3 regions of the Pedobacter sp. GR22-10 genome follow, and region 1 is predicted to be linked to each of the others. Evidence: riboswitches for the same ligand, from Rfam matches in the RefSeq annotation. Region 1 holds a riboswitch; each other region holds the start of a gene.
What was found. Region 1 has a riboswitch for cobalamin ahead of metE (5-methyltetrahydropteroyltriglutamate--homocysteine S-methyltransferase). Riboswitches for the same ligand answer to the same signal wherever they lie in the genome.
Positions count from the first base shown of each region.

Region 1 (4,262 bases):
ATTTTGTGCAGCACTTAATATATAACTTTTTCCAGTGAGCTTATTTTCAGGAACCAGTAACTTACCATATGGATTTTTTTCAAATGGTCCGCTAAAATCATCCTGGATACGGTCGAATTTTACGTCCATTAAATAAGCCAATGTCCATCCGGCAGCATCATAGGGTGGTATAGGGGCACCACCTTCATATTTGAAATCATTCGGGTGATCTTGTGGCTCAAACATATCTAATACATGTGGCCTAAAAGCCTGGTCAGTTTTAACCACATAACTCCCGGTAGGATATTTTTTCCCGGCAACAGTAAATGGAGCAGTTGCTTTGTGCACAATAATTCCTGTTCTTATCAGCGCATTCAAAAATTTGATCGCCGTATTAAAATCAGCCTGATCAGCAGATAGGATATAACCTCTTGCATCTCTGTTTGCCGGTGCCTTCATCACGGTATCAAAATATTTTACACTCATCATTTGTCTGGAGCCGAAATCATAATCACCGCCATCTGCAGTATTCGATCCGCCTTTTTTTGCTGCCGCATTAATGGCTTCAATCTTTTTAGGTGAAAAAGACCAGGTATCCCTCTTACCTTTTTCAATTGAATTTCTGCCCATTTGATAAATATTAAAAAGCAATTCGTCTGCATGTCGCTGCGCATAATTTAATACAGCGTAATTTAGAGAAACAGAATAGTCAATGGAGTTTTTAAAAAACCATTTCCGGGGAGTAACCGGATTAGGTGAATCACTGTTTGGCAATAACCTGGAAGGTACTAATGGGATTTCTGATGGTGTCGGGCTACCAACAATCTCCGTCAGTAAACCAACCATATTATGAAAATAAGTGGTTGTCCTCAACCCACCATTATACCAGGTTGAAAACACTGAACCTCCACGTTGTGTATAACCAGGCTTTCCTTCTACATTTAATCTGGTATGCATGGCCGCCCCAACCGCATCTAAACTGGTTAAGAGTGTGGCATCGAAAACATAGTTGAAAGGATCGCGATAGGGTGGCCCAGCGACAACAGTTCCGGCAGGGCCTGCCTGATGATGATTATACATAATCTGAGGGATCCATTCCACAAAAAGTTGTCGCCCGATATTCTGACTTTCCTTTAAATTCAGCATAAAAAAATCCCGGTTATTATCGTGCCCGGCATATTTTTCATAAAGAACAGGTAAACCGGATAACACTCTCTTTGCAGGATCTTTTTCACGCATGTACCAGTTACTCACCAATTCCTGCCCATCAGGATTGGCATGGGTAAATAAAATAATTACATTTTCAAGAATTTTAATGGTTTCAGGATCCGTTTTAGAAGCAAATTCATAAGCAGTTTGAATCAACTGATGTGCACCAACGGTTTCAGTTGCATGTAAACCACCATCAATCCAAACCACTGCCTTTCCTTCCTGAGATAGTACTTTTGCCTGCTCAGTTGTAATTTCTGCATGGGCAAGCTGTTGCGAAATTTCTTTGTAACGATCCAGCTTTTGAAGATTTTCAGGTGAAGAAACAATCAGCATATACTGATTTCTTCCCTCTTCAGTTTTGCCAATATCAACCAGTTTCACACGCTTAGATGTTTCGGCTAATTTTTTAAAGTAAGCCTCGGTTTGCGTATAGGTAGCCAACTGGTAATTATCGCCGATATCAAAGCCAAAATGTGATTTTGGAGAAGGTACTTCCTGCGCAAAAGCACTGCCGTTTACGATTAGAAAAGCCAGGAATAGCTTTCTAAATTGCATTTTAATCATAGTTGAGGTTGGTTTGTTGGATGCTCAAATATAATAGCGAAAAGAATGTAAAAACAGAGTGCCGTAAATTTGTTACACGACATCTTTTACCAAAAAATAGCTAAGTTTTTTTGACTTTTATATTTTGAAAACAGAATAAAATTTGTTTCCTGTTACAATTACTGCGTGTTAATAAATACATTTGTATTGATGTAAGTTCTTAACTTTATTTTTCATCAACCGATATTGGTTTTACTTAGCTGTAGATTAAAAGGGAATCGTGTGCAAATCACGAGCTGTCGCGCAACTGTAAATTCTGTCTTTTAAAATAAAGACAACGGTTTTATCAATAATGCCACTGTTCTGTTTTTCGGGATGGGAAGGCGATAAAACCGGGAATAAGTCAGGAGACCTGCCAGATATCAAATTGACGGTGCTTTCGCGTAAAAAAGCAACAGGTCAGGTCTGATAGGTTCACAATAAAATTAACCATTTTATTAAAATTTGCTTTAAGCTTTTGGCTGATGAGTGGGTTTTATATGCCCCTGCCTTTCCTTTTCATTTTTTACAGAAATCATTATAGAATATTGCTTGAGGGCTTTTAAACGATTTATTTACTTAATCTTTAAAAGAAATGCTAACGCAAAATCTAGGCTATCCGCGAATTGGTAGCTACCGCGAATTAAAGAAAATCTGCGAAAATTACTGGGCAGGTAAAACGGGCTACAAAAATGTACTTCAGGTGGGAAAAAATATCCGCCACGAGAACTGGAAACTTCAGCAGGAAACCGGAATTAACCTCATTCCTTCGAATGATTTCTCTTTCTATGATCATGTGCTGGATCATTCGTTAACTTTTGGTGCCATTCCGAAAAGGTATAACGAACTGATTTTAAAAAAGGGAAACACTGAGCTGGATCTCTATTTCGCCATGGCCAGGGGCTATCAGAAAGATGGGCTGGATGTGGTTGCTATGGAAATGACCAAATGGTTCGACACCAACTACCATTATATTGTTCCTGAATTTCATAAAGAACAACCTTTCAAACTTTTCTCCACCAAAATAATTGATGAATTTTATGAGGCCAAGCAACTGGGGATCATCACAAAACCGGTTTTAATTGGCCCGGTTACTTACCTTTTGTTGGGTAAAGAAAAAGAAAGTGGTTTCGAAAAGATTGATTTAATTAAAAACCTGCTTCCTGTTTATCTGGAAATTTTAGCCCGTTTGGATGCTTTGGATGTTGAATATATTCAATTTGATGAACCTTTTCTGGCTTTAGATTTATCAGAAAAGGAACAGAAAGCATATGAATATGCCTATAAGGAAATTCGGAAAGCCTTTCCAAGAATCAAGCTGGTTCTTGCAACATACTTTGAAGGTCTTGGTAATAACCTGGCGTTAACCACATCACTTCCGGTAAATGTTTTACACATAGATTTGGTAAGGGCTGAAAATCAATTGGCTGATGTATTGCCTCAACTTAAAGAAAATACCATCCTTTCTTTAGGTGTTGTAGATGGTAGAAACATCTGGAAAAATGATTTCGAACATTCCATCGCTACGATTAATCAGGCTGTAGAAAAACTAGGTACAGAACGTGTTTGGATTGCACCATCTTGCTCTTTAATCCATTCGCCTGTTAACTTAGAAAACGAAACCAATGAAGAAAATCTGACTGCTGAGGTAAAACAATGGCTGGCTTTTGCTAAACAGAAAGTAACCGAAATTGTAACCCTGAAAAAGCTGATCTTGAACGAAGGCCCTGCATCTACCCTGCAAAAACTAGAGGAAAACAAAAAGGCTTTAAACAACAGAAAAACATCTACCTCTATCCACAATCCTATAGTAAAAGAACGCGTAGCCAATTTAAAGGCTGAAGATTCAGAACGTAAAAGTCATTTTTCTCTGAGAAAAATTAAGCAGCAACAACTTAATTTACCAAAGTATTCTACAACAACAATTGGTTCATTTCCGCAAACAGCAGAAGTAAGAAGCTGGAGGGCTAAGTTTAAAAATGGAACTTTTACGGAAGATGAATACAATACACTTATAGCCGAAGAAACTGCAAAGGCAGTAAAATGGCAGGAGGAAATAGACCTTGATGTTCTGGTACATGGTGAATTTGAACGCAATGATATGGTTGAATATTTTGGCGAGCAGCTGGAAGGTTTTGCCTTTTCGAAAAATGGCTGGGTACAAAGCTATGGCTCCCGTTGCGTAAAACCGCCCATCATATATGGTGATATTTCACGCCCGAAGCCTATGACAGTGAAATGGACATCGTATGCACAATCTTTAACATCCAAATACATGAAAGGGATGTTAACCGGACCAGTAACTATTTTACAATGGTCCTTTGTGCGTAATGATCAGCCACGGTCAGAAACCTGTACGCAAATTGCATTGGCCATCAGGGATGAGGTTGTCGACCTGGAAAATGCGGGAATTAAAATTATTCAGATTGACGAGCCCGCTATCAGGGAAGGTTTACCTTTAAGGAAGAAAGACTGGCAGACTTATTTGA
Region 1 is NZ_JAPIVR010000003.1:555,927-560,188, reverse strand. Features, by position in the region: gene OQX64_RS15150 (M14 metallopeptidase family protein) at 1-1,746, opposite strand, end outside; cobalamin riboswitch at 1,965-2,169, shown strand; gene metE (5-methyltetrahydropteroyltriglutamate--homocysteine S-methyltransferase) at 2,369-4,262, shown strand, end outside.

Region 2 (4,262 bases), on a different contig from region 1:
GGCAGCAGGTAAAAAAGAAACAACTTTCATGGTGCAGTATGTTTAGCGTTAGGATGATGATGGAATTGCTTTTTACAGTTGATCAAAATTCAAAAAGCGAAAAGTAAAGATAAAAAAAATCCTCTTCTGACCGGAATCAAAAGAGGATTTATCAATAAAAATAGGTTTAATTATAACTTTTGCGTTTGTAATCTTAATACCGGGAATTTTGATTTTAATATTTCATAGGCACCAAAAAGAAGCACGCCATAGATTAATGTACCTTCTAAAAACCTGATTTCGAAAGGAATGGCTCTTTCTAAGCATAACCAAAAACCGGCAACATCTTGTGTATAGGATGGGTTTTTAAACCAAACACCAAAATCGGTGACGATCCAGTGAATTAAAGTAATGGCAAGAGTAGAACCTAGTAAGGATACCGCATTTATTTTACGTAATAATACACGGCCAACCAATACCATTAAAGCGAAGGCAATGTACGTCCAGTACCAACCTTCGTAAAGAAATCCATTACTGTATTGTTTAAAAATCGTATTCGCCAAAATGAAATCACTTAAAAATAAACTCAGCAATGGAAATGCAAATGCTTTTACATGGTCTTTAAAGTACGCACCGCCAAACAAAGCCACAGCGCCTATAGAAGAGAAGTTGGCAAACTGAAGTGCGTCAGAATTAAAGGTGATCAGCAAACGCAAGGCCGTAATGACCAATATCATGAGCAATAGGATAACGTTGCGGGGATTAAATTTTAAGTTAGACATTTCGTTTATGGTAAATTAACAATACAAAGTTATATTTTCTTACCGGATATTAAAAGTTACCCCGGTATTAAAGTTGAAACCTAAGGTGTTATAACCGATAATTTCATTGTATTTTTCGTTTAAGATGTTTTTGGCATCAAAGAAAATTTTCACCCTTCTTTTGGCTAAGGCATATTCAGCATAAGCACTCAGTAATTTATAACCCGGTAAATGCTCTACCGCATAGGTGGCGAAATTTCCATCGGTACGGGTGCCAAAATACCTGAAGTTAGCATTTACATACAGGTTTGAAGTGGCCTGAATGCCTGTTGTTAGCCCAAAAGTATGTTTAGGTCTTCTGAACAAGAAGTCTTCAACTTTGCTGTTAATGCTATTGAACTCGTTCCCCTCTACATAGGAATAATAACCATTGATGTCAAGTTTCCAGACCTTCACGGCTGGTTCAATTTCAAAACCTTTAACCTTTTGACTTTCCTGGTTGATGTATTGAGCAGGCGTATAAATAATGGCATCAGTTAAGTCTCTTTTAAAGCCAGCTACACGTAAAGAAAATTGATCATCTGCAAAGCTGAAGTTTGCGCCTGCTTCGTAATTCTGTGATTTTTCAGGTTTCAGGTCTAAATTTGCGCTATACTGCCCGAACAGCATATTAAGCGTTGGAATTTTAAATGCTGTTGAAACGGTTCCGAATAATTTAATTTCTTTGATGATGTTGATGCTCGGGGTAATGGTATAGGTATAGTTTTCGCCATATTGTTCATGTTTATTGTAGCGTCCGCCAACTTCCAGGTTAAAAACACTCAAATCATGTAAAAATAAAGAGCCATACGCGGCAAAAATGTTAGTTTCAGGGCGGTTGGCACCAGAAGTTAAATGCATTTCCCTGTTTTCGATTCCGGCCAACAGATTTAATTTCTCACCCAGCTTCTGGTTGTAAAATAAATCAATCAGGCTGATACTGCCGGAACCCATGCTGGTGTAAGGAAACCCACTAAAGCTGCTTAAAGTATTATTGGAGGTGTTCTGATAGCTGTAGTTCAGGTTAATTTTACCGGAGCCAAAATCGTATTTGGTATTCAGTCCGCCGCTGAAGTTTTTAAGGGTGGTGTTATTTGCGGCTAATCCGTCAGCAAAAGCACCCTCGTCAATTTTGTAATTTCCTCTGTAATAACGTATAAAAGGATTAACGGAGAAGTGTTTATCCAGCTGTATTCCGAAATTGGCACTTACACCATCCGTTTTATAACCATCCTTGTCAAATTCAGTATTGTTTCCTGCAGGGGTAGCCGCTTCTGAGATGCCATCACTTTTTTGGTGTGTATAATTTACATTATAAGTAAACCCGTCAACGGCACCGTTTAAACCAATCGTTCCTTTATAGGTTTCATAACTTCCGGCACTGGCTACGCCATAAACCGTATTCCCTTTGGGGCCACCCTTTTTAGTTACAATATTGATGACTCCGGCAATGGCGTCAGAACCATAAATTGTAGACTGGCCACCTCTTAAAATTTCAATATGATCGATCTGATCAATGGAAAATAAACGTAAATCAAAGGCACCGCCGTTTCCTGAAGGATCATTCTGCACGATACCATCAATCAGCACCACCGCATAGGCACTTCCTGCCCCTCTGAAAAATACCGATTTGTTTAATCCCGGGTTACTTCCTGAACCGGCTACAATGATACCTGCCTGTTCGCTGATTAATTCAGGGAGTGATTTTCCATTGCTGCGGTCTAAAGTTTCGCGACTGATAATGCTGACCACTTTACCTGTTTGTGATTGTTTCTGATCGTTTTTAGTTGCAGAAATAACCACATCCTTTAGTTTTAAGGTGTCCTGGGCATTGGCTTGGCCAATACCAAATTGCACAAGGCCAATGCCTGCCGCAATTAAAAATTTTGTTTTGTTCATTTGATTGTGAGTTTTGCCCACAGCCAACAGATAGAAAAGGAAATGAAAATACGAAACCGTTAAGTACTCCAATCCTAGCTTCAATCCCCGAAAGCTATGAAATTATATACTTGTGGCAGGTCTTCTGACTTACTCCCGGTTATTTAGCCTTCCCATTCAGTTAAAAACAGTGGCATAGAATTAAAAACCGTTACAGAGCTTACAGCTGCGGGACAGTTGCAGAATTACACTGCATTCCCTTTTAATTCCGGCACAAAACGCCGGAAACCAAAAGCGCTGCAAAAGTAGTAAAATAAAGCTATTCGTAAAACAGTAAAATTGAGGCTGATTAATTCTTATAAGTGTTCAATGGTTAGTTCACTATTCGGCCATTAAAATCGATTTCGTTTCAGCTAATTTAGCTTTTTCTTCTTCGCTTACTGTTGGTAAATCAAGGTTCAGTTTTTTCAGCTTGTCTAAAATGATTTCGCTGATGGCTAAGCGGGCAAACCATTTTTTATCAGCCGGAATAATATGCCAGGGCGCACTTTCCGTACTGGTTTCATTAATAGCTTCCTGGTAAGCAGACATGTAATCATCCCAGTGCCCTCTTTCTTTAATATCGCCGGATGAAAATTTCCAGTTCTTAGTCGGATCTTCGATCCTTTCGAGGAAGCGTTGTTTCTGCTCGGCTTTACCTACGTTTAAGAAAAATTTCAAGATGACTGTTCCGTTAGCACAAAGGTGTGACTCGAAATTACGGATACTTTCATAACGTTTTTTCCAGAAGTCTTTATTTACTTTTTTCACCTCTTCCATGCCAGGGATTTTCTCATTCAGGATATACTCCGGATGGACTTTACAAGCCAGTACATTTTCGTAATGAGAGCGGTTATGGATCCCAATCCTACCCCTTTCTGGCAAAGCCAGGTAATGCCGCCATAAAAAGTCATGCTCATATTCTTTAGCGGTAGGTACTTTGAAACTAAATACCTGGCAGCCCTGAGGATTTAGCCCGCTCATGACATGTGCAATGGCACTGTCTTTTCCTGCCGCATCCATGGCCTGAAAAATGATTAAAACGGAGTGTGTGCCGGCTGCATACAGTTTTTCCTGCAGGTGGCTGATTTCAATTTTAGTTTTAACCAGTTCATCTTTTGCCTTTTCTTTATTAAATGTGCCTGTATAATCGGTTTCTACCTTCTTTAAAGAAAATTTTTTATCTCCCTGTACAATTAGCGCTTTAAATTCGTTTTTCATTCTTATGTATGTTTAAGATAATTCAGTGTATCCATTTTTTTAAATATAGAACTAAAAAATAAGTAAATTAAAAACGTTAATTTGCATATAGAGTTTTTTATATTTAACGCCCATAGCATTTATCAAATACCATCTTAGCCAATATGTTTAAAGAGATAAAAAACAAGTACTTACGTTATTCTGCAATATTTGTATTCTTTATAATAATTTTCTTTTCTGCGCTTCAACTTAATTTTTTATGGCTATTTGGTTATTCTCCAAGTACAAAGGATATAAAAATGCCTACCCTGCGTGTAGGATCTGAACTGTATACCGCAGATGGTAAACTCATCGGCAGGTACTTTA
Region 2 is NZ_JAPIVR010000001.1:1,376,860-1,381,121, reverse strand. Features, by position in the region: gene OQX64_RS05880 (ABC transporter substrate-binding protein) at 1-30, opposite strand, end outside; gene OQX64_RS05875 (DUF6580 family putative transport protein) at 171-761, opposite strand; gene OQX64_RS05870 (TonB-dependent receptor plug domain-containing protein) at 801-2,678, opposite strand; cobalamin riboswitch at 2,775-2,965, opposite strand; gene OQX64_RS05865 (polyphosphate kinase 2 family protein) at 3,039-3,917, opposite strand; gene OQX64_RS05860 (transglycosylase domain-containing protein) at 4,061-4,262, shown strand, end outside.
Region 2: another riboswitch for cobalamin. It lies ahead of OQX64_RS05870 (TonB-dependent receptor plug domain-containing protein); the one in region 1 lies ahead of metE (5-methyltetrahydropteroyltriglutamate--homocysteine S-methyltransferase).

Region 3 (4,262 bases), 480 kb from region 1:
CAAACCTTATTGAGCAGAATAATAAAGAAATGTGAAATGGTCTGTAGGGCAAGTGGTTCAATTCAATCGGGATATTTTTCCAGTTTGTATAAAATATCTTTTAAAACGCATGCAGCGGAAGCATAAATTACGGATCGGGTTATTCTGATGAAATATATGAATGTATTCATCAAATAAACGAGATCGCTTTATGTTAGCTGGTAAAGTTGATATGACTTTCCATCAGTTTATTATCAGTTGATGCATCTGAAAATATCCATATTTTCGATATATTTTTCTGATTTTAACCTATATCTTTGGATGGCCAAAGAAAAATTAACCCATGAACAACCTCGATGAAATCGACCTCGCCCTGCTGAAACTGCTGGCAGCCAACTCAAAACATACGACCAAGGAACTGGCCAAACTGGTCAACCTTTCCGCCTCGCCCGTATTCGAGCGAGTAAGAAGGCTGGAGAACAGTGGGTACATCAAAAAATACATCGCTATCCTTGACGCAGAGAAGTTTGATCACGGGTTTATCGTTTTCTGCAACATCCGGCTCAAGCAGCATGACAAAAAGATCGGCCACAATTTTGTGAGCGACATCCTGAAAATCGATGAGGTGGTGGAATGCTACAACATCTCCGGCGACTACGATTTCATTCTGAAGGTCTATGCCAGGGACATGAAGCATTATCAGGATTTCGTTTTCAACAAGCTCGGCTCAGTAGATAGTATCGGAAGTACGCACAGTACCTTCGTCATGGCCGAGATCAAGAACACGCACAACATCAGTATATAACCGCCACGGGGCGGCCGTCGCTTCCGATGGCCACCAGCGTAAAGGCCCCGCTCACCACCTTTTCACGGTATTCTTCTCCCATCTTTTCCAGGTATACCGAAACGGTCACCTCCAGGCTGGTATGGCCCACACGGGTAACCCTGCCTACCAGCTCTACGAGCGTGCCGGCCGGAATGGGTTTTGCAAAATCGATCTTTCCGCTGCTCACCAGTACAAAATTACGCCTGCTGAAACGTGTTGCTGTGATGAAAGCGGTTTCGGTCATCATCATCAAAACCCTTCCGCCGAACATCGTGTTGTGGTGGTTGGTGGTCTCGGGAAACACCACTTTGAACACATGGGTTTCGGACTGTTCAGTTTTTTCTGCTATGTTCATCATCTGTTTTTTGATGGTCATCTGTTGTGTCGCCACCTGAACCGCTGAATAGCCTCAGCATGACTACCCGCGGCAATCTGTGCGAAGGCCTGGTGGAGCACAGGAATGATGAAAGGTAGTTCCAGGTAGTGGGCAAGAGTCGTTACGATCGGTTCGAGTTCATTTGCCCGGCGCTTTGGTACAGCGTTCCCACCGAACAGCCAATTTGCACCCAGCTTTGAAGGGAGATGGTCGCTGAGGTATGGCCTTGCCGGCTCTATCCCTGCCAGTCCAAGTATGCCCAAAAGCGAGAGGTAATTAAAGGTAATGGCCTTTTTACAGCGCAGCTGCATGTTCATGGCGGCGTACAGCCTATCAAAAATATGTGAAGGTGATCCGCCTTCTGATAGTGCACTTGCAGGGAAAAGTTCCCGGTGGCCTCCCGCATTTATTACCCAAGAGATATAGGTCTGGATATCGCCGGCCGTTTTCATCGCTTTATAGCTTCCAAAGGAAACGTATTTGTGTGCCCTGCCCATGTTCCCATGCCGCGATAGTTCAGGCTGATTTTCCACTAGCCAACCTGCAAAGGCAACAGGATCCGCACTGGCATTTTCCCATGTCCATCCGTCGCCCATTCCAGGACCGAGATAGACCTTTTCCAGAAGGTCCCAGTGATGCTTCGGATGCCTTCCGAAATAGCTTGATAGGAATAGCAGCCAACAAGCTTCTCCAGTATCCCTGCGAAGGTTGTGGGCAAAAGCAAGGGCAAGGGGATCAAAGCCGGCAATGTCCGGGCTTCCCTTCTTCCAGGGGGGGGTACTGCGCCCGATTTCAAAAATGCCGACAAAGGAATTGGCAATATCAGCCACAAGGGATGAAAAATAATCCATCCGCTCCAAATGGAAAATAGGGGGCAGCTTCGGATTGTCCTGACCAAAGCTTGCCAGTTTTTCGCGGACATCCTCCTTTTGGACGGCACAGACGCTAGTCTCTACCATAGTATTTTTCGCCCAGCTTTATCTTTTCCCTTCCGTTCTCCAACCTCCATTTGTTGGTGTCCCTGAGCGAATACGCACATCCGCAGTATTCCTGCATATAGAATTCCTCAGCCTTGCTGATTTCCAGCATGCGTAAGGATCCCCCTGCCTTGCGCCAGTTATAGGTCCAATAAGTGATACCTTCATAGTGGCCTGCCGCCCTGATGCCCGAACCGTTGATCTGCTCCATGTTTTTCCAGCGCGATATGCCCAGCGAACTTGAGATCACATCAAAGCCGTTTTCAAAGGCGTAAAGGGCCGTGCGCTCAAAGCGCATGTCAAAGCACATCGTGCAGCGTATCCCGCGTTCAGGTTCCATGTCCATCCCCTTTGCTCTTTCAAACCAGTTGTCCACGTCATAGTCCGCATCGATGAAGGGGATATTGTGCTTCTTCGCAAAGCGGATATTCTCTTGCTTGCGCAGTTCGTACTCTTTTTTTGGGTGGATGTTGGGATTGTGGAAGAAGATACTGAAATCTATTTCGGATGCAATGATGGCCTCCATCACCTCTCCCGAACAGGGTGCGCAGCAGGAATGCAGCAGCAGTTTTTTTCCGCCATTCGGTAGTTCCAATTTTTCTCTTTTAAAGCTCATTTCAAACGTTTTTTTTGACCAAAGGGTCCAAAAGTTTATTTACAGTTGCCGGCCGACTTATTAACGCAATGCCGCTGGAGAGAAGATCTTGGGAAAATAGGAAAAGGCAGGGCCACACGGCTCACACAGGGAAATGTCCCATAGGAAACAACCACCTTTCAGACCAAAAGCTTCAGACCGCGAAAGCATCGTCCATTCGGAACAGGCAGGTCTCCTGGCTTGTAACAGTTCTCATCACCCTTCCTATTCATATTAGAACAGTGGATATGCCTGATGAAAACCTTGTTTGTTACTTACAGTTGCGCGACAGCTCGTGATTTGCACACGATTCCCTATTAATCTGCAGTTAAGCAAAACCTTTCCGATTGATGTTATGCAAAGAACAGCGACGTAAGGTAAAAAAAATCAAGAATTATAGACCTAATTTTTATCCGTTCCAAAATGGATAATCAATATACCCCTGTTCCCCGCCCCCGAACATGGTTGCCCTGTCTGGCTTGCCTAGCGCGGCATTTTTTTCAAAGCGCTCGGGCAGGTCGGGGTTGGCGATGTACAAGTTCCCAAAGGAAACAAGTGCCGCAATACCTTTTTCAAGTTCAGATTCGGCGGAATCCCTATCATAGCCTCCATTTGCAATAACCCTCTGGCGGATCTTCCTGCCAAAGAACGCAATCTCGTCTTCACAGACATAATGTTCAGGTGAAGGGAAATGTGGGCTGCGCCGCATGAGTTCCACATAGGCAAAATCCAGTTTGTTCAGTTCTTCGATCAGGTGGGTATAGCTAGCTACGGGGTCCTCCAATATGATATCGCCATAGGGATGGAATGGGGATATTTTAATGCCCACTTTTTCACCTCCTGCTACACTGATCAATTCCTGCATCACCTCCACTGTGAAGCGGGTATTATTAGGGATACTGCCGCCATAATTGTCCGTCCTCCGGTTGGCACTTTCAGCCAGGAACTGGCTGGGCAGATAGCCATTGGCCGCGTGGAGCTGGACTCCGTCAAAGCCTGCCACCATAGCATTTCTTGCGGCCTGGCCAAAGTCTTTTATCGTCTGCATGATCTCCATGGTAGACATTTCCCGGGGGATCTCAAAATCTTTCATGCCTTGGGAGGTATAATGCCGCATCCCCCGGATGGGCAGGGGTGATGGCGCAATAGGGAGCTTGCCATTCCTGTCTATAGAATGCCCAATACGGCCGGTGTGCCAAAGCTGGGCTACAATAACGCCACCGCTATCATGTACCGCAGTGGTTACCTTCTTCCATGCTGCTATTTGCTCTTTGGTGAAAATACCTGGCGTGAGCGGACTGCCGGTGGCCGCTTCACTGATCCTGATGGACTCGGTAAAGAGCAGACCTGCACTTGCCCGCTGGGCATAGTATTCTGCTGTTATATCACCCACCAGGCCATTGCTGTCGGTACGACCCCTGGTCATCGCTGCCATGGCCATTCTATTTTTTAAGCTGGCATTACCCAGTT
Region 3 is NZ_JAPIVR010000003.1:74,122-78,383, reverse strand. Features, by position in the region: gene OQX64_RS12970 (MarR family winged helix-turn-helix transcriptional regulator) at 1-35, shown strand, start outside; gene OQX64_RS12965 (Lrp/AsnC family transcriptional regulator) at 323-784, shown strand; gene OQX64_RS12960 (acyl-CoA thioesterase) at 774-1,076, opposite strand; gene OQX64_RS12955 (hypothetical protein) at 1,178-2,032, opposite strand; gene OQX64_RS12950 (epoxyqueuosine reductase QueH) at 2,127-2,774, opposite strand; cobalamin riboswitch at 2,961-3,150, opposite strand; gene OQX64_RS12945 (alkene reductase) at 3,202-4,262, opposite strand, start outside.
Region 3: another riboswitch for cobalamin. It lies ahead of OQX64_RS12950 (epoxyqueuosine reductase QueH); the one in region 1 lies ahead of metE (5-methyltetrahydropteroyltriglutamate--homocysteine S-methyltransferase).